3 regions of the Isoptericola sp. Y541 genome follow, and region 2 is predicted to be linked to each of the others. Evidence: predicted binding sites of a transcription regulator. Region 2 holds the regulator's gene; each other region holds the start of a gene.
The links. Region 2 encodes LexA, which represses DNA repair genes until DNA is damaged. Its sites were predicted from a motif close to TCGAACANNTGTTCGA; they were not measured.
Positions count from the first base shown of each region.

Region 1: imuA' (DnaE2-dependent mutagenesis accessory factor ImuA') is a predicted target of LexA. The motif match lies at 4,607-4,622, and genes of this name have one in related genera.
Region 3: AC1C2V_RS01455 (HNH endonuclease signature motif containing protein) is a predicted target of LexA. The motif match lies at 5,417-5,432, and genes of this name have one in related genera.

Region 1 covers NZ_JCAIUJ010000003.1:5,118-12,770, forward strand. Annotated here, with positions in the region: gene AC1C2V_RS08420 (GNAT family N-acetyltransferase) at 1-95, shown strand, start outside; gene AC1C2V_RS08425 (MFS transporter) at 148-1,626, opposite strand; gene AC1C2V_RS08430 (helix-turn-helix transcriptional regulator) at 1,683-2,708, shown strand; gene AC1C2V_RS08435 (MaoC/PaaZ C-terminal domain-containing protein) at 3,091-3,375, opposite strand; gene fabG (3-oxoacyl-ACP reductase FabG) at 3,549-4,316, opposite strand; gene AC1C2V_RS08445 (hypothetical protein) at 4,348-4,572, shown strand; gene imuA' (DnaE2-dependent mutagenesis accessory factor ImuA') at 4,722-5,576, shown strand; gene AC1C2V_RS08455 (Y-family DNA polymerase) at 5,576-7,276, shown strand; gene AC1C2V_RS08460 (error-prone DNA polymerase) at 7,360-7,653, shown strand, end outside.
Region 2 covers NZ_JCAIUJ010000006.1:204,093-211,745, forward strand. Annotated here, with positions in the region: gene AC1C2V_RS14570 (class I SAM-dependent methyltransferase) at 1-75, opposite strand, end outside; gene hflX (GTPase HflX) at 192-1,772, shown strand; gene AC1C2V_RS14580 (ATP-dependent DNA helicase) at 1,881-3,947, shown strand; gene AC1C2V_RS14585 (L-lactate dehydrogenase) at 3,957-4,916, shown strand; gene lexA (transcriptional repressor LexA) at 4,969-5,787, opposite strand; gene AC1C2V_RS14595 (LysM peptidoglycan-binding domain-containing protein) at 6,035-6,373, shown strand; gene nrdR (transcriptional regulator NrdR) at 6,540-7,070, shown strand; gene AC1C2V_RS14605 (DUF5302 domain-containing protein) at 7,210-7,395, shown strand; gene serA (phosphoglycerate dehydrogenase) at 7,470-7,653, opposite strand, start outside.
Region 3 covers NZ_JCAIUJ010000001.1:293,203-300,855, reverse strand. Annotated here, with positions in the region: gene AC1C2V_RS01480 (nitrate reductase subunit alpha) at 1-1,166, opposite strand, end outside; gene AC1C2V_RS01475 (hypothetical protein) at 1,372-1,827, opposite strand; gene AC1C2V_RS01470 (hypothetical protein) at 1,852-2,352, opposite strand; gene AC1C2V_RS01465 (hypothetical protein) at 2,431-2,907, opposite strand; gene AC1C2V_RS01460 (AfsR/SARP family transcriptional regulator) at 3,101-5,326, shown strand; gene AC1C2V_RS01455 (HNH endonuclease signature motif containing protein) at 5,466-6,956, shown strand; gene AC1C2V_RS01450 (class I SAM-dependent methyltransferase) at 7,028-7,653, opposite strand, start outside.

The DNA of each region.
Region 1 (7,653 bases), on a different contig from region 2:
ACGTCCCGGACGAGGCCATGATGGCGCTCGCCCTCGACCCCGAGCACCCGCTGCCCCGCGGCACCGTCCGTTACGCGGCACCGTTCCGCATCTAGCGAAGAGCCGTGCGGGAGCGCCACGCCCCCGCACGGCCCCGCTCATGGCGGCCTATCCGGTGTGTCCGGCAGCGGACCTGGGGAGCGCGAGCATCACCAGCGCGGTGACAACGTAGAGACCTGCGGAAGCAAGCAGCACGATGCCGAACGCGTCGCTGTAGCCGACCAGGGCCGGGGTGCCGTCGGGCGCCCCTGCGGCGGTGGTGAAGAAAATCGTGCCGAGGACGGCGATCCCGACCGCGCCACCGATCTGGTCGACGGTGGACAGGACCCCGCCCGCGGCACCGGCGTTACGCCCGGGAACGCCGGCGAGGACGACACTCACCAGGATGGGTGCGGCAAGGCCGAGGCCGAGGCCGCCGATGAGCAACGCCAGCGCGAGCGGCCAGTAGCTGGGGTCGCTGCCGTCCTTGATGACGAGCCAGAGCAGGAGCTGAGACACCGCGACGGTCAGGGCACCGGAGATCAGCAGGGCTCGACCGGCCCTGGCAGCGAGGGCGACACCGAGGCCAGAGGTGACGATCGACCCGATCGCGTAGGGCAGGATCACGAGCCCGGTCTCCCACGCGGTGCGGCCGGTCCCGTTCTGCAGGTACACGGAGAGGGTGAGGAAGAAGGAGCCGATGCCGCCGAAGAACAGAATGGACGCGCACAGGCCACCGGTGAACGCCCGAATCCTCAGGAGCGCCGGGTCGAGGACGGGCTCCCTCCCGTGCGCGGCCAGGTGACGCTCGTAGGTGAGGAAGATCGCCAGGACAGCGAGTCCGGCGGCGAGCATGACGCCGCTCACCCACGTCCATCCCCACGTCTCGGTCTGGATGATCGGCAACAGCAGCAGGAAGATGCCTGACGCAGCGAGCACGGCTCCCAGGAGGTCGAGCCGGGCGCTCGACGCGGACCGAGACTCTGGGAGGACCTTTGCTCCGAGGACGAGCGCCACGACGGAGACAGGAACGTTGATCCAGAAGATGGTGCGCCAGCCGAGCCCGAGCAGATCCGCGTCCACGAGCAGGCCACCCAGCAAAGGGCCCGCGACGGCCGCGAGACCCTGGACGGCCCCGTAGGCTCCGAACGCCTTGGCGCGCTCGCCGGGCGCAAACGACCCGCGGATGATGCCGAACACCTGGGGAACCATGACGCCCGCGGCGATGCCCTGGGCGGCGCGCATCCCGATGAGCATTCTCGGATCAGCGGCCAGCGCGCACGACGCGGAGGTGACCATGAACCCCGCGAGCCCGATCATGAACAGCCGCTTGCGACCGTACTGGTCGCCCAGCCGCCCGCCGGTGACGAGGCCGGTCCCAAGGGCGAGGACGTAGGCAGCGATCGTCCACTGGATCTGCGCGTCGCTGGCTCCGAGGTCCTGGGCGATGGCCGGGGCGGCGACGGAGACGATCGTGGCGTCGAGCAGGTCCATGAAGGTCCCGAACAGCACGACGAGCAGGGCGGCGCTCGCGCCCGCTCCGGCGACGAGGGTGGGCGACGACGGTGGGGCAGCCTGCCCTCGGTGAGGGCTTGTCGGTGTGGTCATACGGGCGACACTGACATCTATAGTTGCCATCGAATGGCCACTACTTAGGGATCCGCATGGCGAACACCTCCGCTCGAGCGCTGAAGCTGCTCTCGATCCTCGGCACCGGCGCCACCTTCACCGCCGGAGAACTGGCCCTGCGCCTCCAAGCATCCGTACGGACGGTTCGGCGCGACATCGACACCCTCCGAGATCTCGGCTACGAGATCGAGGCCGTACGCGGCGTCGGAGGTGGCTACCGCCTCGGCCGCGCCACACCACTTCCTCCGGTCGTGTTCGACGAAGACCAAGCGGTCGCCGCCGCGGTAGCTCTGCAGACGGTTCCCACGGTGCTGTCCGGCATCCGCGAGAACGCGACTCGAGCGCTGGCCACCTTGCACCAGGCGATGCCGGAACGCAGCCGTCTGCACGCCGCGGCGTTCACTGTCTCGGCGGCTCGGAACTACTGGGAGTTCCCGGCACCACCCATCGACGCCGAGCTCGTCCGCTCCGTCGGCACCGCGATCAGCCGACGCCACGCTTTGCGGGTCGAGTACGCCGACGACCGTGAGTCGGTCACCGTCACTCTCGAACCACATGACCTCGTGGTCTGGGCGGCACGCTGGTATCTCGTCGCCTTCGATCCCGCAGCGGACCGCTGGCGTGCCATGCGCCTCGACCGCCTCGTACCGGGCACGCCGACGCACAAGCCCTTCGAGCGGCGGGCCATCCCGCACGGCGACGCCGTGAATTTCGTGATGACCACCCACGACCGCGGCGACGTCGCAGCTGAATGGCCGTGCAGGGGCTCAGCGATCATCGCTCTACCCGCCTCGACCGTCGCGCGATTCGCTCCCGGCGGCTCCACCGTCGAGCACCTCACGGAGGACGGCTGCCGGCTCACGCTCGGAGCATGGTCGTGGTCCGGGGTCGCTGGGCTGCTGCTCACCTTCGACGCCAACATCACCGAGATCGAACCTGCTGAACTCCGCCACGCCCTGCGCGCCATCCGCAACCGGATCGACAACGGAGTCCCAGAACGGCAGTCTTCGACAGACGACGGTCGCGCGGCGCCGGATCGAGCGTCCCGGCACGCGCGGTGACGACCATCGGGCTCGCTCTGTTCGCTGGCATTGCGGCCACCGTCGCCGCCCGCCCAGCCAACGCCCCCTACCCGCCGACCAAAGCACTCGTCGCCGGGTACAGCGGTTGTGGGAGGTGACGACCGACCTGCTCGACCGGGCGGGCCGGCCCGCCCGCCGCGCCGTGACCAGGCTCGGGGTGAGCGGGGTGTCTCAGGTCGCCGGGACGTACAGGGCGAGGGCCTCGGCGACGAGGGCGGGCTTCTCGACCCCCTCGATCTCGACGGTCGCGTTGGAGGACAGTCGCACGCCCTGGCGACCGTCTCGGCCCCGGTGAGCGCGGTCGCGGCGCACACGCGGGAGCCGGCGGGCACGGGCGTGAGGAACCGCACGCGGTCCAGCCCTAGTTCATGGCCATCGCGACGCTGCCCACCTCGACCAGCGACGAGGCGAGGCGTGGGAGCAGCGACAGGGTGAGGAACCCGTGCGCGATCGTCGTGCCGAACGGTCCCGAGGCCGCGCGCTCCGGGTCGACGTGGATCCACTGGTGGTCCTCGGTGGCGTCGGCGAACGCGTCGATGCGCCCCTGGTCGATCGTGAGCCACTCGCCCGTCGCGCGCCGGCCGACGGCGTCGGCGAGCGCGGCGGGGGAGTCGACCCGGATCGGCGTGCCGGTCGTCGTGCTCATGCCTTGGCCCCTTTGCACGAGCCTGCGGTGCCTCGCTCCGGCACACCTCGTTCCTCGGCGTACCTCCGCGGGGGCTCCTCGTGCTCATGCCTTGGCCCCTTTGCACGAGCCCTGCGGTGCCTCGCTCCGGCACACCTCGTTCCTCGGCGTACCTCCGCGGGGGCTCCTCGTGCTCATGCCTTCGGCCCGCCCGCGACGTAGAGCACCTGGCCGGAGACGAACGAGGCCTCCTCGGAACAGAAGAACGAGACCGCGGCGGCGATGTCCTCGGGCTGCCCGACGCGCCCCACGGGCACGTCCTTAGCGGCGGCGGCGAGGTAGTCCTCCAGCGGCATGCCGATGCGCTCGGCGGTCGCCGCGATCATGTCGGTGGCGATGACGCCGGGGGCCACGGCGTTGGCCGTGACCCCGAACTTTCCGAGCTCGATCGCGAGGGTCTTGGTGAAGCCCTGCATGCCCGCCTTCGCGGCGGAGTAGTTCGCCTGGCCGCGGTTGCCCAGCGCGGACGTGCTGGACAGGTTGACGATGCGGCCCCAGCCGGCGGAGACCATGTGCGCCTGCACGGCCTTGGACATCACGAACGCGCCGCGCAGGTGCACGCGCAGCACGGCGTCCCAGTCGTCCGGGGACATCTTGAACAGCAGGTTGTCGCGCAGGATCCCGGCGTTGTTGACCAGGATGGTGGGGGCGCCGAGTTCCTCGGTCACCTGGGCGACGGCGGCCTCGACGGCGTCCGCGTCGGCGACGTCCACGCCGATGCCGACCGCGCGGCCGCCGCCCGCCACGATGCCGGCGGCGGTCTCGGCCGCCTGCTCGGTGCGCAGGTCGAGGACGGCGACGGCGTGCCCGTCGGCGGCCAGGCGGCGGGCGGTCGCGGCGCCGATGCCGCGGGCTCCTCCGGTGACGATCGCGGTGCGGAGCTGGGGTGTCTGCCCGGTCATGCGGGGTCCTCTCCTCGATGTGGCTGCGGGGGTGGTGCTGCAGATGTGGCTGCAGTGCCGGGTGCGGGGACGGCTCGAGGGGCGCGACGGTGCGCGGCGGGACGCCGACGATCTGCACGGGCACGACCTCCTCGTCGTTGCTGCTGGCGCCCCCAGTCTGGACCGCGAGGAGCCCAAACATTCATACCGACTGCGCGGTATGTGGCGCCGAGCGCACATGACGGGCGGCGCCCGTGCGGCCGACCTGCGCGGTTGACAGGCGTCGTCGCCCCGGCGTCTACTGAAGGTGTTCGAACGCATGTTCGAACGATGCAGGGGTGAGCCAGGCGTCGCGTGCCCGCGCGCCGTGGTGCCCGGTCTGGGTGCGTCGTGCGGTGGCGCGGCGGCACCCCGGGAGGAGGTCGAGTGACGGTCGTCGCCCCTCCGCGTACCTCGGACCCTGCTCCCGGACCTGCTCCCGGACCTGCTCCCGGACCTGCTCCCGGATCTGGACCCGGACCTGTACCTGCCCTCGACCGGGTCGCCGCCGCCCGGGCGGCGCTCCGGGCGGCGGAGCAGCGCACCGGGGGCGGGGCGCGGACGGCGGAGGCGGGCGGCGGCCGGCTGCTGCCGGTGCACCCGGACCTGTCCGCGCTCCTGCCAGGGGGCGGGCTGGCCGCGGGCACCGTGCTCGCGGTGCGGGGGTCGACGACGCTCCTGCTCGCTCTGCTGGCCGAGGCCTCGCGGTCCGGGGCGTGGGTCGCGTTCGTCGGCGCGCCCGCGGTCGGGATGCTTGCGGCCGCGGACGCCGGGATCGCGCTCGGGCGGGCCGTGCTCGTGCCCGCCCCCGGCCCGGACGCCCCGGCCGCGGTCGCCGCGCTGCTCGACGGGATGGACGTGGTGGTGGTCGGTCCGGGGGCCACCCTGGCGGGCGCCGACCGGCGCCGCCTCGCCGCGCGCACCCGGGAGCGGGGCGCGGTGCTGGTGGCGCAGGCGGCGTGGCCGGGCGCGCACGTCACCCTCGACGCGCGGGGCGGCACCTGGTCCGGCGTCGACCGCGGGGCGGGGTGGCTGCGTCGTCGGACCCTGAGCGTGCTGCGCACCGGCCGCGGCGCCGCCGCCCGGCCGGTCGAGATCGAGGTCGACGTGCCGCTGCGGGTCGAGGCCGTCGTGGGTGGCGTCCCCGCTGTCGGGGACGTCGTCGAGGATGCGAGCGAGCAGGCGGACGAGCGAGCTGATGAACGAGCCGGACGGCCGGGCGCCCGGCTGCGGGTGGCGTGATGCGGACCGCCGTGGTGTGGGTCCCCGACTGGCCGGTGGTGGCGGCGCTGGCCGTCGCGGGTCTGGACGCGCACGTCCCCGCCGCGGTGCTCGGCGCCCGGTCCGGCGGCGGGACGGGCGCGGGGCACAGCGTCGTCGCCGTCTCGGCCGTCGCCCGCGCGCAGGGGGTGCGGCGGGGGATGCGCCGCCGGCAGGCGCAGGAGCGGTGCCCCGAGGTGGCGCTGCTGCTGGCGGACGACGGCCGCGACGCGCGCGAGTTCGAGCCGGTGGCGCTGGCTGCCGAGACGGTCGTCGCGGGCCTCGAGGTCGCGCGCCCTGGCCTGCTCCTGCTGCCGGCCGACGGGGCCGCGCGCTACCACGGGTCCGAGCTCGCGCTGGCGCAGGTCCTCGTGGGGGCGGTCGCCGAGCGCACCGGGTACGAGAGCCAGGTGGGGGTGGCCGACGGCCTGCTCGCCGCGGTGCTCGCCGCCCGCGAGGACGCCGTCGTGCCCGCGGGCGCGTCGGCCGCGTTCCTCGCGGACCGGCCCGTGGGCGAGCTGGTGCACGCGACCTGCGACCCGGCGGGGGTGGCCGCCGTGCGCGAGGCGGCCGGGCTGTGGTGGCGCCTCGGCCTGCGCACCCTCGGCGACCTGGCCCGGCTGCCGTCCCCGAGCGTGCAGGCCCGGTTCGGGGACCTGGGCGCCTGGGCGCAGCGGCTGGCCCGCGGCGAGGACCTGCGCCCGCCCGCCCGGCGTCGCGTCGAGGCGGACCTCGCCGTCGCCGAGGAGCTCGACCCGCCCGCGCTGCGCGTCGACGTCGCGACCTTCGCCGCGCGCCGCCTGGCCACCGAGCTGTACGACCTGCTCGCCGCGCGCGGCCTGGCCTGTGGTCGGCTGCGCATCACCGCGCGCACGGCCGCCGGCGGGGACCTCGGCGGGGACGACCTCGGCGGGGTGGACGGCGACAGCGGCGCCGTGCTGGAGCGCGTGTGGCGTACGGACGACGGCGCGGCCGGCGGGATGAGCGCGGCGCGGATCACCGACCGGGTGCGGTGGCAGCTCGAGGGGTGGCTGACCGCGGCGTCCGCCCGGCGGGGCAGGTCGGGTGCGGTGGCGGACCCCGTCGTCGCGCCGATCGCGCACCTCGCCCTGGCTGCCGAGGACGTGGTCCCGGCCACGACGCACCAGCCGGGCCTGTGGGGCGCCGACGCGGGCGAGGGCGAGCGCGCCCGCCGCGCGCTCGGGCGGGTGCAGGGTCTGCTCGGCGGGCACGCCGTGCTCACGGTGGAGCTGCAGGGCGGCCGCGGGCCCCGTGACCGGGTGCGCCTCGTGCCCTTCGGCACGGAGGGCGCACCCGGTCGCGACCCGGGGCTGCCCTGGCCCGGGGCCCTGCCCGGCCCCGCGCCGGCGGCCCTGCCGGCCGACCCCGTGCCCGCCCGGGTGCTCGACGCCGCGGGGCGCGACGTCGTCGTGGACGCCCGGCTCGCGATGAGCGGGGAGCCCGCCGTCGTCGTGTGCGGGGGCGGTCGTGGCGACGAGGTCGGGACGCAGGACGTGGCGGGGGTGACGGGGTGGGCAGGCCCGTGGCCGCTCGCCGAGCGCTGGTGGTCCGCCGGTGGGGGCGCGCGCCGCGTCTACCTGCAGGCCGTGCTCGACGACGGCCGGGCGCTGCTGCTGGCGCAGTCGGGCGGCGCGTGGCGGGTCGAGGCGTTCTATGACTGAGACGGAGGTGCAGCGGAGGGTGGGGGCTGAGGAACGAGGCACGCGCCTGGGGCGGAGCCGCAGTCTCGGTCATCAGGAGAGCTATGACTGAGACGGAGGTGCAGCGGAGGGTGGGGGCCGAGGAACGAGGCACGCGCCTGGGGCGGAGCGGGTACGCCGAGCTGCACGCCCACTCGGCGTTCAGCTTCCTCGACGGCGCGTCGCACCCGGAGGAGCTGGCGGCGGAGGGCGCGCGGCTGGGGCTCGAGGCGCTGGCGCTGACCGACCACGACGGGCTGTACGGGGTGGTCCGCTTCGCCGAGGCGGCCCGGAAGGTGGGGCTGCCCACCGTCTTCGGCGCCGAGCTGCACCTGCCCGCGCCGCAGACGGCGGGGGCC
Region 2 (7,653 bases):
CCGGAGGGTGGTGTGCCGCCGCTCGGCGTCCGAGGCCGGCTGGGCGGTGAAGTAGTGGTCGGGCTGCTCGCTCACCCGGCGATCCTAGGTCGCCCCCACAAAAAAGCCCTCCGCCGGGACGATCTCGCGTGGGACCCTTGTTGTAGACCTATGGCGGCCACGCCCGCCGACATCGACCCGAGAGGCACACCTTGACCCACACCCCGGCCAACCCCGACACCCCGCCGACCGAGGACCCGGCGACGCCCGGGCCTGCGGGCTCGGAGACGTCGCCGGACGCGCGCCGCGAGGCGGAGCGCGACGCTCAGGCGATCGCGCAGGACGTCGTGGCACGGGTGCTCGCTCGGGCTGGGACGGCGCGGTCCGAGGGCGCCACGGTGCACACCTCCCACGACGGGGACCAGCTCGACCTCCAGGAGCGGATCTCGCTGCGCCGGGTCGCCGGGCTCTCCACGGAGCTCGAGGACGTCACCGAGGTCGAGTACCGCCAGCTGCGGTTGGAGCGCGTCGTCCTCGTGGGCCTGTTCTCGGGCGGCGAGGCCGCGGCGCTCGAGGCCGAGGTGTCGCTCCGCGAGCTCGCCGCGCTCGCCGAGACGGCGGGCTCCCAGGTGCTCGACGGAATGCTCCAACGCCGGCAGAAGCCGGACCCGGGCACCTACCTCGGGTCCGGCAAGGCCGCGGAGCTGGCCGAAGTCGTCGCGTCCGTCGGCGCCGACACCGTGGTGGCCGACACCGAGCTCGCGCCCTCGCAGCGGCGCGCGCTGGAGGACATCGTCAAGGTCAAGGTCGTCGACCGCACGGCGCTGATCCTCGACATCTTCGCCCAGCACGCCAAGTCCCGGGAGGGCAAGGCGCAGGTGGAGCTCGCACAGCTCGAGTACCTGCTGCCGCGCCTGCGCGGCTGGGGCGACTCGATGTCCCGCCAGGCCGGTGGTCAGGTGGGCGGCCAGGGCGCCGGCATGGGCTCGCGCGGACCCGGCGAGACCAAGATCGAACTGGACCGGCGGCGCATCCGCAACCGGATGGCGAAGCTGCGCCGGGAGATCGCGGCGATGGCCCCCGCCCGCGAGACCAAGCGGCTGGAGCGCAAGCGGCACGCCGTGCCCAACGTGGCGATCGCCGGCTACACCAACGCCGGCAAGTCGTCCCTGCTCAACGCCCTGACCGACGCGGGCGTGCTCGTCGAGAACGCGCTGTTCGCGACCCTCGACCCGACGGTGCGGCGCGCCCGCACCGAGGACGGCCGCCCCTACACGCTCACCGACACCGTCGGGTTCGTCCGGCACCTGCCGCACCAGCTCGTCGAGGCGTTCCGCTCCACGCTCGAGGAGGTAGGCGACGCCGGGCTGCTGCTGCACGTGGTCGACGCGTCGCACCCCGACCCGGAGGGGCAGATCACCGCGGTGCGCGAGGTTCTCGCCGAGATCCCGGGTATCGCCGACGTGCCCGAGGTGATCGTGCTGAACAAGGCCGACGTCGCCGACCCGGCCGTCGTGGGCAGGCTGCAGCGGCGCGAGCGTCGCAGCGTCGTCGTGTCCGCGCACAGCGGCGAGGGTCTCGCCGAGCTGCGCGCGCTGATCGCCGCCGAGCTGCCCCAGCCGCAGGTCGAGGTCGACCTCGTCGTCCCGTACTCGCGCGGCGACCTGGTGCACCGGGCGCACGAGACCGGGGGCTCCGTCGAGGAGGAGCACCTCGCCCAGGGCACACGGCTGCGCGGGCGCGTGGACGAGGGCCTCGCGGCCGAGCTGCGGCACGTCGCCGTCGCCGGCTGACGTCGGCGCGCGGCTCTTCCCGACTGTCGTTCCCGGCGGCGGTGCTCGGGCTCGCTTGCGCTGTGGGCGCGGCCCCGGACGGTCGGTGACCGGCCCTAGGATCGACGGGTGAACTCTCCCGACGCCCCCGACGCCCAGACGCTCCTCGACCTGGCCGTGGGAGCGCTCGGCGGCGGACGCCGGGAGGGGCAGCACCAGATGGCCGAGGCGGTCGCCGAATCCGTCGACGAGGGCCGCCACCTCCTGGTCCAGGCGGGCACCGGCACCGGCAAGTCGCTCGCGTACCTCGTGCCCGCGGTCCGGCACGCGGTGGTGGACAAGCGGCGCGTGGTGATCTCCACCGCGACGCTCGCGCTGCAGCGCCAGGTCGTGACCCGGGACCTCCCGCTGGTCGCCGAGACCGTGGGCCCCCGGCTGCCCCGCGCCCCGAAGGTCGCCCTGCTCAAGGGGTGGCACAACTATCTGTGCCGCCACAAGGTCACCGGCGGCTATCCGGTGGAGGGCGCCACACTCTTCGACCTGCCGGCCGACCCCGGGCCGGGGGAGGGCGCCGGCGCCGAGCAGCACCCCGCGCCGGCGGCATCGCGCGGCCGCCGCGGGGCGCGCGACGACGCGACCACCCTCGCCGACCAAGTGCGCCGCGTGCACGCGTGGGCCGACGAGACGACGACCGGTGACCGCGACGACCTCGTCCCGGGCGTCCCCGACCGTGCCTGGCGCCAGGTCTCCGTCACGGCCCTCGAGTGCCTCGGCAACCGGTGCCCGCTGCTGGCCGAGTGCTTCCCCGAGCGCGCGCGGGCCGCCGCGCGGGACGCGGACGTGGTCGTGACCAACCACGCGATGCTCGGGATCGCCGTCTCCGGGAACCCCGGAGTCCTGCCAGAGCACGACACGGTCGTCGTGGACGAGGCGCACGAGCTCGCCGAGCGCGTGACCGCCGCCGCGACGATGGACCTGTCGCTGACGGTTGTCGAGCACGCGGCCCGCCTCGCGCGGCGGCACGGGGGTACCGAGACGGAGGCCCTGGACGCCGCGTCGCAGCGGCTGGGCTCGCTGCTCGCCACGGCGCCGGCCGAGCGCTTCCCCCTCGGGCTCCCCGACGAGCTGCGCGCGGCTGTCGCCTCGGTGCGCGACGCGGCGCGCGAGCTGCTCACCCGGCTCAAGCCGCAGGGCGAGCCCAAGGGCCGGGAACAGGGAGCGCCCGACGCGGGCATGAAGATGGCGCAGTCGGCGGTGCTGCAGCTCTTCGAGATCGCGGAGCGGATGGCCGCCGAGGACACGACGTCGGACGTGCTGTGGTGCTCGCGACCGCCCGAGAACGCGCCCTGGGCCGGTGACGGCGTCACCCGGCTGCACGCGGCCCCGCTGGCGGTCGCCGGCCTGATCCGCACGCACCTGCTCGCCGAGGCGACAGGGGTGTTCACCTCCGCGACGCTGACGCTGGGCGGCACGTTCGACCCCGTCGCCCGGTCGCTGGGGCTGGCCGGGTCGGGCGGCACCGACGAGACCCCGGACTGGACCGGGCTCGACGTGGGCAGCCCCTTCGACTACCCGCGCCAGGGCATCCTCTACGTGGCCCGACACCTGCCCGCCCCCGGTCGCGAGCCGACCACGGACGCCCAGCTCGACGAGATCGCCGGCTTGATCGAGGCGGCCGGGGGCCGCACGCTCGGCCTGTTCTCGTCGCGACGCGCGGCGCTCGCGGCGGCCGAGGCCATGCGCGAGCGGCTCGACGTGCCCGTGCTCTGCCAGGGCGACGACCAGCTGCCCACCCTGGTCCAGGCCTTCGCCGACGACCCGGCGACGTGCCTCTTCGGCACCCTCTCGCTGTGGCAGGGCGTGGACGTGCCGGGCCCGTCGTGCCAGCTCGTGCTCGTCGACCGTATCCCGTTCCCGCGCCCGGACGACCCGGTCAAGGCCGCACGGGCGCGGGCCGTGGAGGAGTCGGGCGGCAACGGCTTCATGCAGGTCTCGGCCACGCACGCGGCGCTGCTGCTCGCCCAGGGCTCCGGCCGCCTGGTGCGGGGCAGCGAGGACCGGGGCGTCGTCGCCGTCCTCGACCCCCGGCTCGCGACGGCCCGCTACGGCACCTTCCTCACCCGGTCGATGCCCGACTTCTGGCCGACCACCGACGGCGAGCTCGTCCGCGCTGCGCTGCGTCGGCTCGACACCTAGCCTGGAGCAGTGAACGGCACACGGAGCACGACCAAGCTCGCGATCGTCGGCGCCGGCGCGGTGGGTTCGACCCTCGCGTACGCGGCGCTCGGCCGGGGCGCCGCCAGGTCCGTCGCGCTTATGGACGTGAACCGCGCGAAGGTCGAGGCGGAGGTCCTGGACCTGCGGCACGGCGGCATGTTCATCCCGCAGGCCGAGATCGAGGGCTCGGACGACATCGAGGTGTGCCGGGGTGCGGACGTCGTGGCGGTCACGGCGGGCGCCAAGCAGAAGCCGGGGCAGACCCGCCTGGACCTCGCCGAGGCGACCGTCAACCTGACCCGCACGATCCTGCCGCGGCTCCTTGAGGTGGCGCCCGACGCGGTCTACCTCATGGTCACGAACCCGGTGGACGTCGTTACCTATGCGGCCCAGCAGATCAGCGGGCTCCCGCAGGAGCGCGTCTTCGGCAGCGGCACCGTGCTCGACTCGTCCCGGCTGCGCGACACACTCTCGCGGCACTGCGGGGTCGCCGTCGGAAACGTGCACGCCAACATCGCCGGGGAGCACGGTGACTCGGAGATCGTGCTGTGGAGCTCGGCCACGATCGCCGGCGTGCCCCTGCTGGACTGGCGCCCGTTCCGCGGCCGGCCGCCGCTCGACGAGCCGGCGCGGCGCCGGATCGCGACCGACGTCGTCGAGTCCGCCTACCGGGTCATCGCGGGCAAGGGGGCGACCAACTACGCCGTGGGCCTGGCCGCCACCCGCATCATCGAGGCGATCCTCAACGACGAGCACCGCGTGATGACCGTGTCGTCACGCCTCGACGGCTTCTACGGGATCGAGGACGTGTGCCTCTCGATCCCGTCGCTCGTCGACCGGCGCGGCGTGGCAGAAACCATCGACACGCCGCTCTCGGACGACGAGGTCGCGGGTCTGCGAGCGTCGGCCGAGAGCATGCGTGCGGTCCAGCAGCGACTGGGCCTGTGACGACACTGGGCCTGTGACGACCGGGCCGCCGCGGCCGTGACGCCGTCGCGGCTCAGAGGCTGCGGAGTACCGCCACGACCCGGCCGAGCACCTGTGCCTCGTCGCCGGCGATGGGGGAGTATGCCGGGTTCTGCGGCATCAGCCAGGTGTGGCCGTCCGCCTGCCTGAACGTCTTGACCGTGGCCTCGCCGTCGATCATCGCGGCGACGACCTCGCCGTTCTCCGCGACGGGCTGGCTACGCACCACGACCCAGTCCCCGTCGCAGATCGCCGCGTCCACCATCGAGTCGCCCGCGACCTTCAGCAGGAACAGGTCGCCGTCGCCCACGATCTGCCGCGGGAGCGGGAAGACGTCCTCGACGACCTGCTCGGCGAGGATCGGACCGCCCGCGGCGATCCGGCCCACCAACGGTACGTACGAGGGCGGCGTGGCCGCCTGGGCGTCAGAGCCGGCCACGGAGCCGGCGACGGAGCCGGCGACGAAGCCCGGGGTGCGGGCACCGACGGTGCCCGGCGCCTCGCGCGCGGTCCCGGCATCGGGGTCGACGACCTCGATGGCGCGCGGCCGGTTCGGGTCGCGCCGCAGGTACCCCTTGCGCTCCAAGGTGGTGAGCTGGTGCTTGACCGAGGACGGGCTCGCCAGGCCCACGGCCTCGCCGATCTCGCGCATGGTCGGGGGGTAGCCGCGCGCCGCCACGGAGCTCCGGATGGTCTCGAGGACACGCCGCTGGCGCGGAGTGAGCCGGTCGGCGGATGGCGTGAGCTCGCTCACCGAGGCGAGCGTGGCGCCGGGGGCGTCCGTCGCCGTGTCGGCGGTCGCCGTCCACGACTCCGCCGTGGTCGCCGGGGCCTGGTCCCGTCCGCTGGTCATCGCGTTCTCCGTCCTCCAGGGGCGGCCCGCCGCCGGGCCGATGAAATCCGACAAACCTTCCATCGCGCTGGTCGTCACTCTAGGCCAGATGCCCCCCGACATCAAACATCTGTTCGATCGGGTCTCGACCGTGTCGGTCGGACGTGGTACACCTAGTACAGCAGTTCGACGTACAGGTGTTCGAAGAACGTGTGTTCGACGAAGCCGGCGAAGCCGGCAACCGCGACGTGGACCGGAGGACGGGATGATGACCACCTCGAGCGCGACCAAGGACGTGACCGGCTTTCTGGGGCTCGGTGGCCTGCGGCTCACGCGGCGCGGCCGCGTCGTGATCATGGTGCTCGTCGTGCTCGTCCTGGTGGGTGCGGGGCTCGCCGGTCAGCGCGCGGTGGCGGAGTCGCCGGGGTCCGGCGTGGAGGTCCGGCTGCACACGGTCGCCCCGGGCGAGACGCTGTGGCAGTACGCGAGCGCGGTGCGCGGGGCGGGGGAGGACGTGCGGGACGTGGTCGCGGAGCTGCGCGAGCTGAACGGGCTGGCGTCGGCGGAGCTGCTGACCGGCCAGATGGTGATCCTCCCGCTGGACTGAGCGTCGCGCGCACTTCCTGGACCGAGCGTGGCGCGCATCACGGGCGCGCACCACGGTGCAGCAGGGCGCCCGGTCCATGACGGGCCTGCTTGCGCCGAGCGTCACCGGGCGCTTACCTTGTCGGGCAGCCGGGCGCCGGTCCGGAGCCGAGCGCAGGAGACCAGCGATGCACTGCCCGTTCTGCCGCCACGCGGACTCGCGAGTCATCGACTCGCGCACCTCCGACGACGGTGCGTCCATCCGTCGTCGCCGGCAGTGCCCCGCGTGCCAGCGCCGCTTCACCACCATCGAGACCGCGAGCCTGTCGGTCGCGAAGCGCTCCGGCGTCACCGAGCCCTTCAGCCGGGACAAGGTGGTGTCCGGGGTGCGCAAGGCCTGCCAGGGGCGTCCGGTGAGCGCCGACGACCTGGCCGTGCTGGCGCAGAAGGTGGAGGAGACCCTGCGCGCTTCTGGGCGCCCGGAGATCGAGGCCAACGAGGTGGGGCTCGCGATCCTCGGGCCGCTGCGCGAGCTCGACGAGGTCGCCTACCTGCGCTTCGCCAGCGTCTACCAGTCGTTCGAGTCGCTCGAGGACTTCGAGAGCGCCATCACGTCGCTGCGCGCCGAGCGCGAGACCCGTGACGACGACGGGGACGAGGCCGGGGACGGCCGGGATGCGGTCGGTGCGCGGGCGGCGGCCGGGGACGGCACGGAATGACGGCGTCCGGCGCCCGCGCGTCCGACGCCCGAAATGCCCTGGCGTCCCGGATGGCGGTAGCGCATGCTGGACCGGATCAGGTGCTTGCGCGGATGGCCGTGCCAGCACGCCCACCCCGACGGACGACGAGGTGATCGTGATGACGACGGACAATTCACGGGCGGAGAAGCCCAGCGAGGATACGAAGGCGCGCTTCCGGGAGGCGCTGGAGAAGAAGAACGCAGCCAGCCACCCGACCACGGGCAAGGACGCGAACACGGGACAGGTCCACGGCTCCGAGACCGCCGGTCCGGTCCAGAAGATGTTCCGCCGCAAGTCCGGCTGAGCGATCTCGACCACGCGCGCGAAGGGCGCCCCCGGAACTCCGGGGGCGCCCTTCGCGCATCGGCGTCGTCGAGGTCAGCCGGCGGCCGGCCCGGGCGGGAACTCGGGACGCTCGAAAGCGTCGCGGATGCGCAGCCGGATCGTCGAGGGCATCTCCTGGAGCTTGGCCGAGGCGCCCCGTTGCGTCACGTCCGAGATGTCGGTCACGACGTACCCGATCTCCCCGCGCGTCGCGAGCATCTGTGCCTCGATGTTGGCG
Region 3 (7,653 bases), on a different contig from region 2:
TTGCCCGGCACGTACGTCGCCGCCTGTCCTGAGCCTGCGCCGTCCTGAGCCTGTCGAAGGGTCGAAGGGTCGTGCTCGTCGAGGCGCACCAGGAACGGCGCGTCGGCGTACTTCTTGAGATAGTCGGCGAACGGCGCGGTGCGCTTCTCCACCAGGAACTCGCGCAGGATGACGTGCCCCATCGCCAATGCCAGCGCGCCGTCCGTGCCCGGCTGGGGGGCGAGCCACTGGTCCGCGAACTTCGTGTTGTCCGCGTAGTCCGGCGAGACCGAGACCACCTTGGTGCCGCGGTAGCGCGCCTCGGTCATGAAGTGCGCGTCCGGGGTGCGGGTCACCGGGACGTTGGAGCCCCACATGATCAGGTAGGACGAGTTCCACCAGTCCGCCGACTCGGGCACGTCCGTCTGGTCGCCGAACACCTGCGGGGACGCGACCGGCAGGTCGGCGTACCAGTCGTAGAACGACAGCATCGTGCCGCCGAGCATCTGCACGAATCGCGCCCCGACGCCGTGCGACACCATCGACATCGCCGGGATGGGGGAGAACCCCGCGACCCGGTCCGGGCCGTGCTCCTTGATGGTGTGCACGTGCGCGGCCGCGACGATCTCCGCGGCCTCGTCCCACGTGGCGCGCACCAGCCCGCCCTTGCCGCGGGCCGACTTGTACGCGCGGGCCGTCTCAGGGTCGGACGTCACCCGCTGCCACGCCAGCACCGGGTCGCCGCCCACCGCGGCCTTCGCCTCTCGGTAGGCGGCGAGCAGCACGCCGCGCACGTACGGGTAGCGCACCCGGGTGGGGGAGTAGGTGTACCAGGAGAACGCCGCGCCGCGCGGGCAGCCCCGCGGCTCGTACTCGGGGGAGTCCGGGCCGACCGACGGGTAGTCCGTCTGCTGCGTCTCCCACGTGATGATGCCGTCCTTGACGTACACCTTCCACGAGCACGACCCCGTGCAGTTCACGCCGTGCGTGGAGCGCACCACCTTGTCGTGCGACCACCGGTCCCGGTAGAAGACGTCGCCCTGACGCCCGCCCTTGAGGAACAGCTGGCGCAGGTCGTCGGACACCTCCCCCTTGCGCAGGTGCTTGCCGAGTCTCAGGAGGGCGTCGGCCGCTCCGGTCGGTGGTGCCGTCCCGGTCTCGACGTCGGGCGGGCGGGTGGGCGACATGCGCACTCCTGAGGCTGGGGGGATCCGAAGAATCACTGCTTCGAATCATGGTCCCGGACCTGCGGCAGTGCACGCCAGACACCCCTGATCGGGGTACGGCATTGATCACGCGGCCGCGTCATCTCGGTCCTGACGGGACGTCGGAACACCCGTCACGGTGCTCCGACGCCCGTCCTCCCGTCGTGCGGACGCGTGTGGGCACCCGTCAGGACCTGCCCGGAACCTTCTTCTTCGCCGTGCACACCGCCCCGGCCGTGTCGGACGTGCACGTCTGGATGTACACGGTCTGCCCCTCGTCGTACGACAGGTTCACCTCTCGGTAGGTGTTGTCGCCCTTGGAGTAGAAGACCGCGGGCCCGCTGCCGCCGACCCAGAGCCGGACGATCGACTTGCGGTCGTTGTCGTGGTAATCCCAGATCGACAGAACCTCGCCGTAGGCGCGGAACCGGCCGTGGACGTACTCGTCGCTGCCGCTCTTGGACGCCATCTCGGCCACGGAGACGCCGCCGGCGTCCTCGGGATCGTTCCAGGCGTAGTAGTTGGGGGTCCAGCTGGCCTGCGGTGCCACGTCGGAGGCCACGTCGGAGGACGCGGCGCCGGCGGCCGTGCCGCCGAACGTCCCCAGGGCGGCGACGGCGAGCGTCGCGGCCGCTGCTGTCATCGATCGAAGTCGCATGATCCCTCCTCAGGACTTGCCCTTCGCGGTCTTGGGCGTGCAGACGGCGTTCGCGGACGTCGAGGTGCAGGCCTGCAGGTACACGGTCTGGCCCTCGTCGTAGGACAGGTTCAGCTCGCGCTTCGTCCCGTCGCCGTTGGAGTAGAAGACGGCCGGGCCGCTGCCGCCGACCCAGAGCTTGACGATCGACCTGTAGCCGTTGGGGTGGTGGTCCCAGATCGTCAGGTGCTCGCCCTTGGCCTCGAACATGCCCATCACGTACTGCTCGGTGCCGTTCTTGATGGCCTGCTCGTAGATGCTGACGCCGCCGGCGTCGCCGTCGTCGGCCCAGGCAGCGGTGTCCATGTACCAGCTGGCCGCCGTGGCGGTCGTGGCGGTCGTGGCGGTCATGTCGGTCATGTCAGGTGCGGGCACAGGCGCGGGGGCGGCCGTGGCCGCCGGACCGAGCAGGCAGAGGCCGGCGACGCCGAGCGTCGCGGCGACGGCCGCCGTCATGGTGCGAAGTCGCATGATTCCTCCTCGAGATCGTTCGTGGGTCGTTCGTGGGTCGTTCGTGGGTCGTTCGTGGGTCGTCCGTGGCGGTGGCGGTCAGGACCTGCCCTTGTACTTCCTGTCCGAGCAGACAGCGTTCGCCGAGTCGGAGGTGCAGACCTGCACGTAGACCGGCTGGCCCTCGTCGTACGACTTGTTGACGACCCGCTCGGTGCCATCGCCGTTGCCGTAGAAGACGGCGGGGCCGCTGCCGCCGACCCAGAGCTTGACGATCGCCTTCCGGTCGTTGTCGTGGCTGTCGATGATCGTGATCTTCTCGCCGTAGGCGATGAACTGGCCGAGGACGTTCTCCCCGGTGCTGGGCTTGGAAGCCCGCTCGTAGACGGAGACTCCGCCGACGTCGTTCGGGTCGTTCCACGTGGCGCCGGTGCTCGTCCACGCGGCCGCCGTGGCCGGGTCGGCGCCCGGCGCGTCCGGAGCGGGTGCGGCGGTGGCCGCCGTGGCGCCCAGCAGGCCGAGCCCCGCGGCACCGACGGCCGCAGCCGCCAGCGTCCTTCTCGTGCTGTGTCGCATGGGTTTCCCCTCGTGTCCCTCGCGCCGGGCGGACGGTGCGGTCGTCGGCCCGGCCCGGCGGCGGTCGACGACCTCTGATGGGCACCACCGTGCCGACGGCCGCTTTCCTCGCCCTTTCGCCGTACTTCCGTCGCCCCGGTCACCTCTTGTGTGGGGTGGGGATCAATCGGTCCCGACGTCGGAAGGGGACGACATGCGCTTCGAGGTGCTGGGGCCGGTGCGGGTCGCGCGGGCGGACGACGTACCGCAGGTGTCCGGGGCGGTCCGGCTCGGGCTGTTGGCGTTGCTGCTCACCCGCGCCAACTCGCCGGTGCCGGCCGAGGCGCTGTTGGACGCGCTCTGGGACAGCGGGGACCCGGCCGACCTGCAGCGTCTGCACCTGACGGTGCACCGGTTGCGCCGTGCGCTCGGGGAGGAGGGCCGGCTGGCGCTCGACGCCGGGGGCTACGTGCTGCAGGTGCACCCGGGGGAGCTGGACGCGCACCTTTTCGACGAGACCGTGGAGCGCGCGACGGGCACCGCCGACCCCGGCCGCCGGGCCGAGCTGCTGCACTCCGCGATGGGGTTGTGGCGAGGCGAGCCGTTCCAGGGCCTCGACCTCGGCCCCCTCGCCGCGGAGGCGGGGCGGCTCACCGAACGGAGGGACTCCGCGCTCGAGCAGCTCTACGCCGCCGAGCTCGAGTGCGGACGCCACGCGAGCGTCGTCGGGGACCTCGCCGATCTGGTGGGCCGCCACCCGCTGCGGGAGCGCCTGCACGCGCTGCTCATGACGGCGCTGTACCGCAGCGGCCGACAGGCCGACGCGCTCGCCGCCTACCGGTCGGCCCGGCAGACCCTCGTCGACGAGCTCGGCCTGGAACCCGGATCGGAGCTCCGCGAGCTCGAGCGGTGCATCCTCACGGGCGAGGACGCCGCGATGGCGCCATCCCCCGTACCGGCGCACCGTCCGCCTGCGCACCGTCCGCCTGCGCAGCTGCCGCACGACCCGTGCGGGTTCGTCGGTCGCGCCGAGGAGCTGGCGGCGCTCGACCGGTTCAGCAGGCACTCGGAGGGCGGTGCGCGGGTGGTCGTCGTCACCGGGACCGCCGGGGTCGGCAAGACGGCGCTGGTGACGCACTGGGCGCACCGGGCGCGCAAGCGGTTCCCCGACGGGCAGCTCCACCTGGACCTGCACGGCTTCAGCCCGCACGCACCGGTGTCGCCCGTGGACGCGCTCGGGGTGCTGCTGCGGTCCGTCGGCGAGGCCGGCGACGCGATCCCCGCCGACCTGGATGCCCGCGCCGCGAGGTTCCGCACCCTGACCGACGGCCGCCGCCTGCTGCTCGTGGTGGACAACGCGTCCGACGCCGACCAGGTGCGGCCCCTGCTGCCCGGGTCGGCCGGCTGCGTCACGGTGGTCACCAGCCGCGACACACTTGCCGGGCTGACCGCGGGGGAGGGCGCCGACCGGCTCGACGTCAGCCGGATGACCCGGCGGGACGCGCGGGCCCTGCTGGGTGCTCGGCTCGGGGACGACCTCCCTGCCCACAGCGACTCCGGGCGCGGGGTGGACGACCTGGTGGACGACCGAGTGGACGACCTGGTGGACGCCCTCGTCGAGCGGTGCGCCCGCCTGCCGCTGGCGCTGCGCGTCGCCGCCGAGCGGCTGCGCGACGCCGGGCCCGACGACATCGCGCACCTGGTGGCGGCGCTGGGCGTGGAACGGGACCGGCTGGACCTGTTGGAGACCGGCGACAGCCACACGTCGGTCCGCTCGGTGCTGTCGTGGTCGTACCGGCAGCTCGCGCCGGAGCAGGCGCTGCTGTTCCGGCGCTCCGGCTTCCACTGCGCGCACGCGCGCCACTACCTGGACCCGTTCTGCGCGTCGGCGCTGCTGGGCAGCACGGACCTGCAGCGCACGCGCCGGCTCATCGACGACCTCGTACGGTGCCGCCTGCTCGACGAGGCGGAGCGCGGCCGCTACGAGATGCACGACCTGCTGCGCATCTACGCCGCGGAGCTCGCGGCGGAACACGAGGACGCCGCGGCCGGCCCGCGGCGGATGTTCGACTACTACCTGGCCGCGGCGGTGCGCGCTGCCGCCTGCCTCGAACCGGCCGAGACGCGCCTGCGCACCGACCTCCCCGAGGTGCTCACGCCACCGCTGGACGGGCCCGACGCCGCCCTGCGATGGCTCGACGACGAACGGTCGACCCTGGTGTGCGCCGCGGAGCAGGCGCTGCTCCTGGGCCACCTCACCCACGTCGTCGACCTGTCGACCGTGCTGTGGCGGTACCTCGACGCGCACGGGCACCGCGACGAGGCGCGGCGCCTGCACACCGCCGCGCGTCGCGCGGCCCGGGACCTGGGGGACCGCACCGCCGAGGGCGTCGCGACGCGCTCGCTCGGCGTGCTGGAGCTGCAGAGCAAGCCCGCCTGAGCCGCACAGGCCTGGCGTGCGCCCTGTGCGTTCGCGCTCGCGCGCGTTTCACGCCTCGACCCGCCCCGCCCGGGGCACGGCCGCGATGGGTCGAACGCGTGTTCGAGTGCCTGTCGGTGGCTGGTGGTTGACTCGTCCCATGGCAACGCAGCCCGGCACCGTCGCAGCGCAGCAGGCGCTGGATGCTGCCCTGGGTCGGGCGACGGACGAGCAGACAGCTCTGAATGCGGCCGCGGGACGACGTACGGTCGCCCTGGCCGAGGTGCTCGAGGCCGCCGATGCTGCCCCGGAGTCGATGCTGGACGTCGAGGTCGCGCGGGTGGAGTCGTCATCTGCCGAGCGTCGTGGGTCGGTCGCGCACCGGGCGTTGGCGGCCGAGGTCGCCTGCGCCCTGGGGGTGAGCGAGCACGTCGCGCAGGGGTTCCTCGCTGACGCGCAGGTCCTCGCGTCGACGGCGACCGCGACGCTGGAAGCCCTGTGCGGGGGCCGCATCTCCTACCAGCACGCCTCGACGCTCGTCGACGCGGTCGCCGACCTCCCCGCCCAAGCCGCCGCCCAGGTCGAGCGCGCGGTCCTGGACCGGGCGCCCGCCCTGACACCGGCGCGGTTCGGCTCCCTGGCCCACGCCGCGCGAGACCGGTTGCACCCCATCCCCGCCGAGGTCCGGCGGGAGGCCGCCGCCCTGCGCGCCGACGTCTGGGTCGACGACGGCAAGGACGGCATGTCCTGGCTCACCGCCCACGTGCCCACCCCCGTCGCCCACGCCGTCCACGACCGGCTCACCCGCGCCGCCGCGCGCGCCAGGTCCGCCGGCGACCCTCGCGGGATCGGTCAGCTGAGAGCAGCCGGGCTCAGCGCCCTACTGCTCGACGGTGCACAGGTCGAGGACGCGCAGGTCGAGGACGCACAGGTCGACAGCGCACAGGTCGACGGTGCACAGCACGAGCACGACTGCGGTCCTCCCGACCCGTTGGTCACGCTGGCCCGGAGCGTGCGGCCCGTCGTCCACGTCACGGTCCCGATGTCCACGCTCGCGGGCACGAGCGAGTCCCCCGCGACTCTCGACGGCACGACGCCCGTCGACGCCGAGACCGCGCGACATCTCGCTGCTCGCGCACCCACCCTCAGACGCATGCTCACCGATCCGGTCAGCGGCGCGATGCTCACCGTCGACCGGCGCAGCTACGTCGTGCCCGCCGACCTGCGCACCTTCCTCACCCAACGCGACGTCACCTGCCGGTTCCCGGGCTGCCGCGTGCCCGCCGCGCGCTGCGACGTCGACCACACCCTCGGCTGGGCCGACGGCGGCTCCACCGACGCCGGCAACCTGGCGCATCTCTGCCGCGCGCACCACACCCTGAAGCACGAGTCCTGCTGGCAGGTCGAGCAGCTCGACGACGGCGTCCTCGCCTGGACCTCGCCCCGCGGGCGCACCTACCTCACCGCCCCCGGCAGCGCCGACCACGCCCTCGACCAGCTCGACACCTGGGCGATTGAGGCACAGTTCCTGGCGGGCCAGGCGCCCCCCGAACCTCCCGCCGCTGGCCCGGTCGACGAGCCCACCAGGGAAAGCGCTCCGGAGTCGGCGGCACGGACCGTCGTCACTGATGACGGCATCCCGCCGTTCTGACCGAAGCGTCCACCGTGCACGACGGCACCGCGATGGTGGGCTCGCTCACCAAGAACGCACAGCCGCCCTTTCTAGCAGTCCGTCGGACGGGTCCACTCGAGCGTGTAGCGGAAGAACAGCCGCTGCCGGAAGCGCGCACCGGGCAGCACGCGGCGCGCGGCCGTGGCGACCTCGCCGTACGTCTCGCGCGCGTCCCGCACGGGCACGACCGGCCGGCCCTCGGCGTCGGTCCCGGCCTCGTCCGGCAGGGCGGCCGGCGCGGCGACGCGCGGGTGCTTGATCATCCCTACAACGGGGTTTGCGAACGATGAGACCAGGTCGACGGCGAGGTCCCGCGGCGCTCCCAGCCGCGCCAGGCCGACCACCAGCAGCCGCCCGCCGGGCGCGAGTACGCCGGCCGCGTGGCGCAGCGCGGCCTCGAGCTCCATGTGGTGCAGCGAGGCCACCATCGTCACGACGTCGAACGAGCCGTCGGCGGGCAGGTCGAGGAAGCCGTCGTGGCGCACGGTGACGGCGGGGTCGTCGGCGAACCGGGCGCGCGCGGCCTCGGCCATCGTGACGTCGACGTCGAGGCCCACGACCTCGAAGACCTCGCGGCGCAGGCGGTTCACGAGGGCGCCTGTGCCGCACCCGACGTCCAGGGCGCGCAGGCGCCGCCGCGGCAGCCGCCGCAGGATCCAGCCGTGGAAGTGGTCGT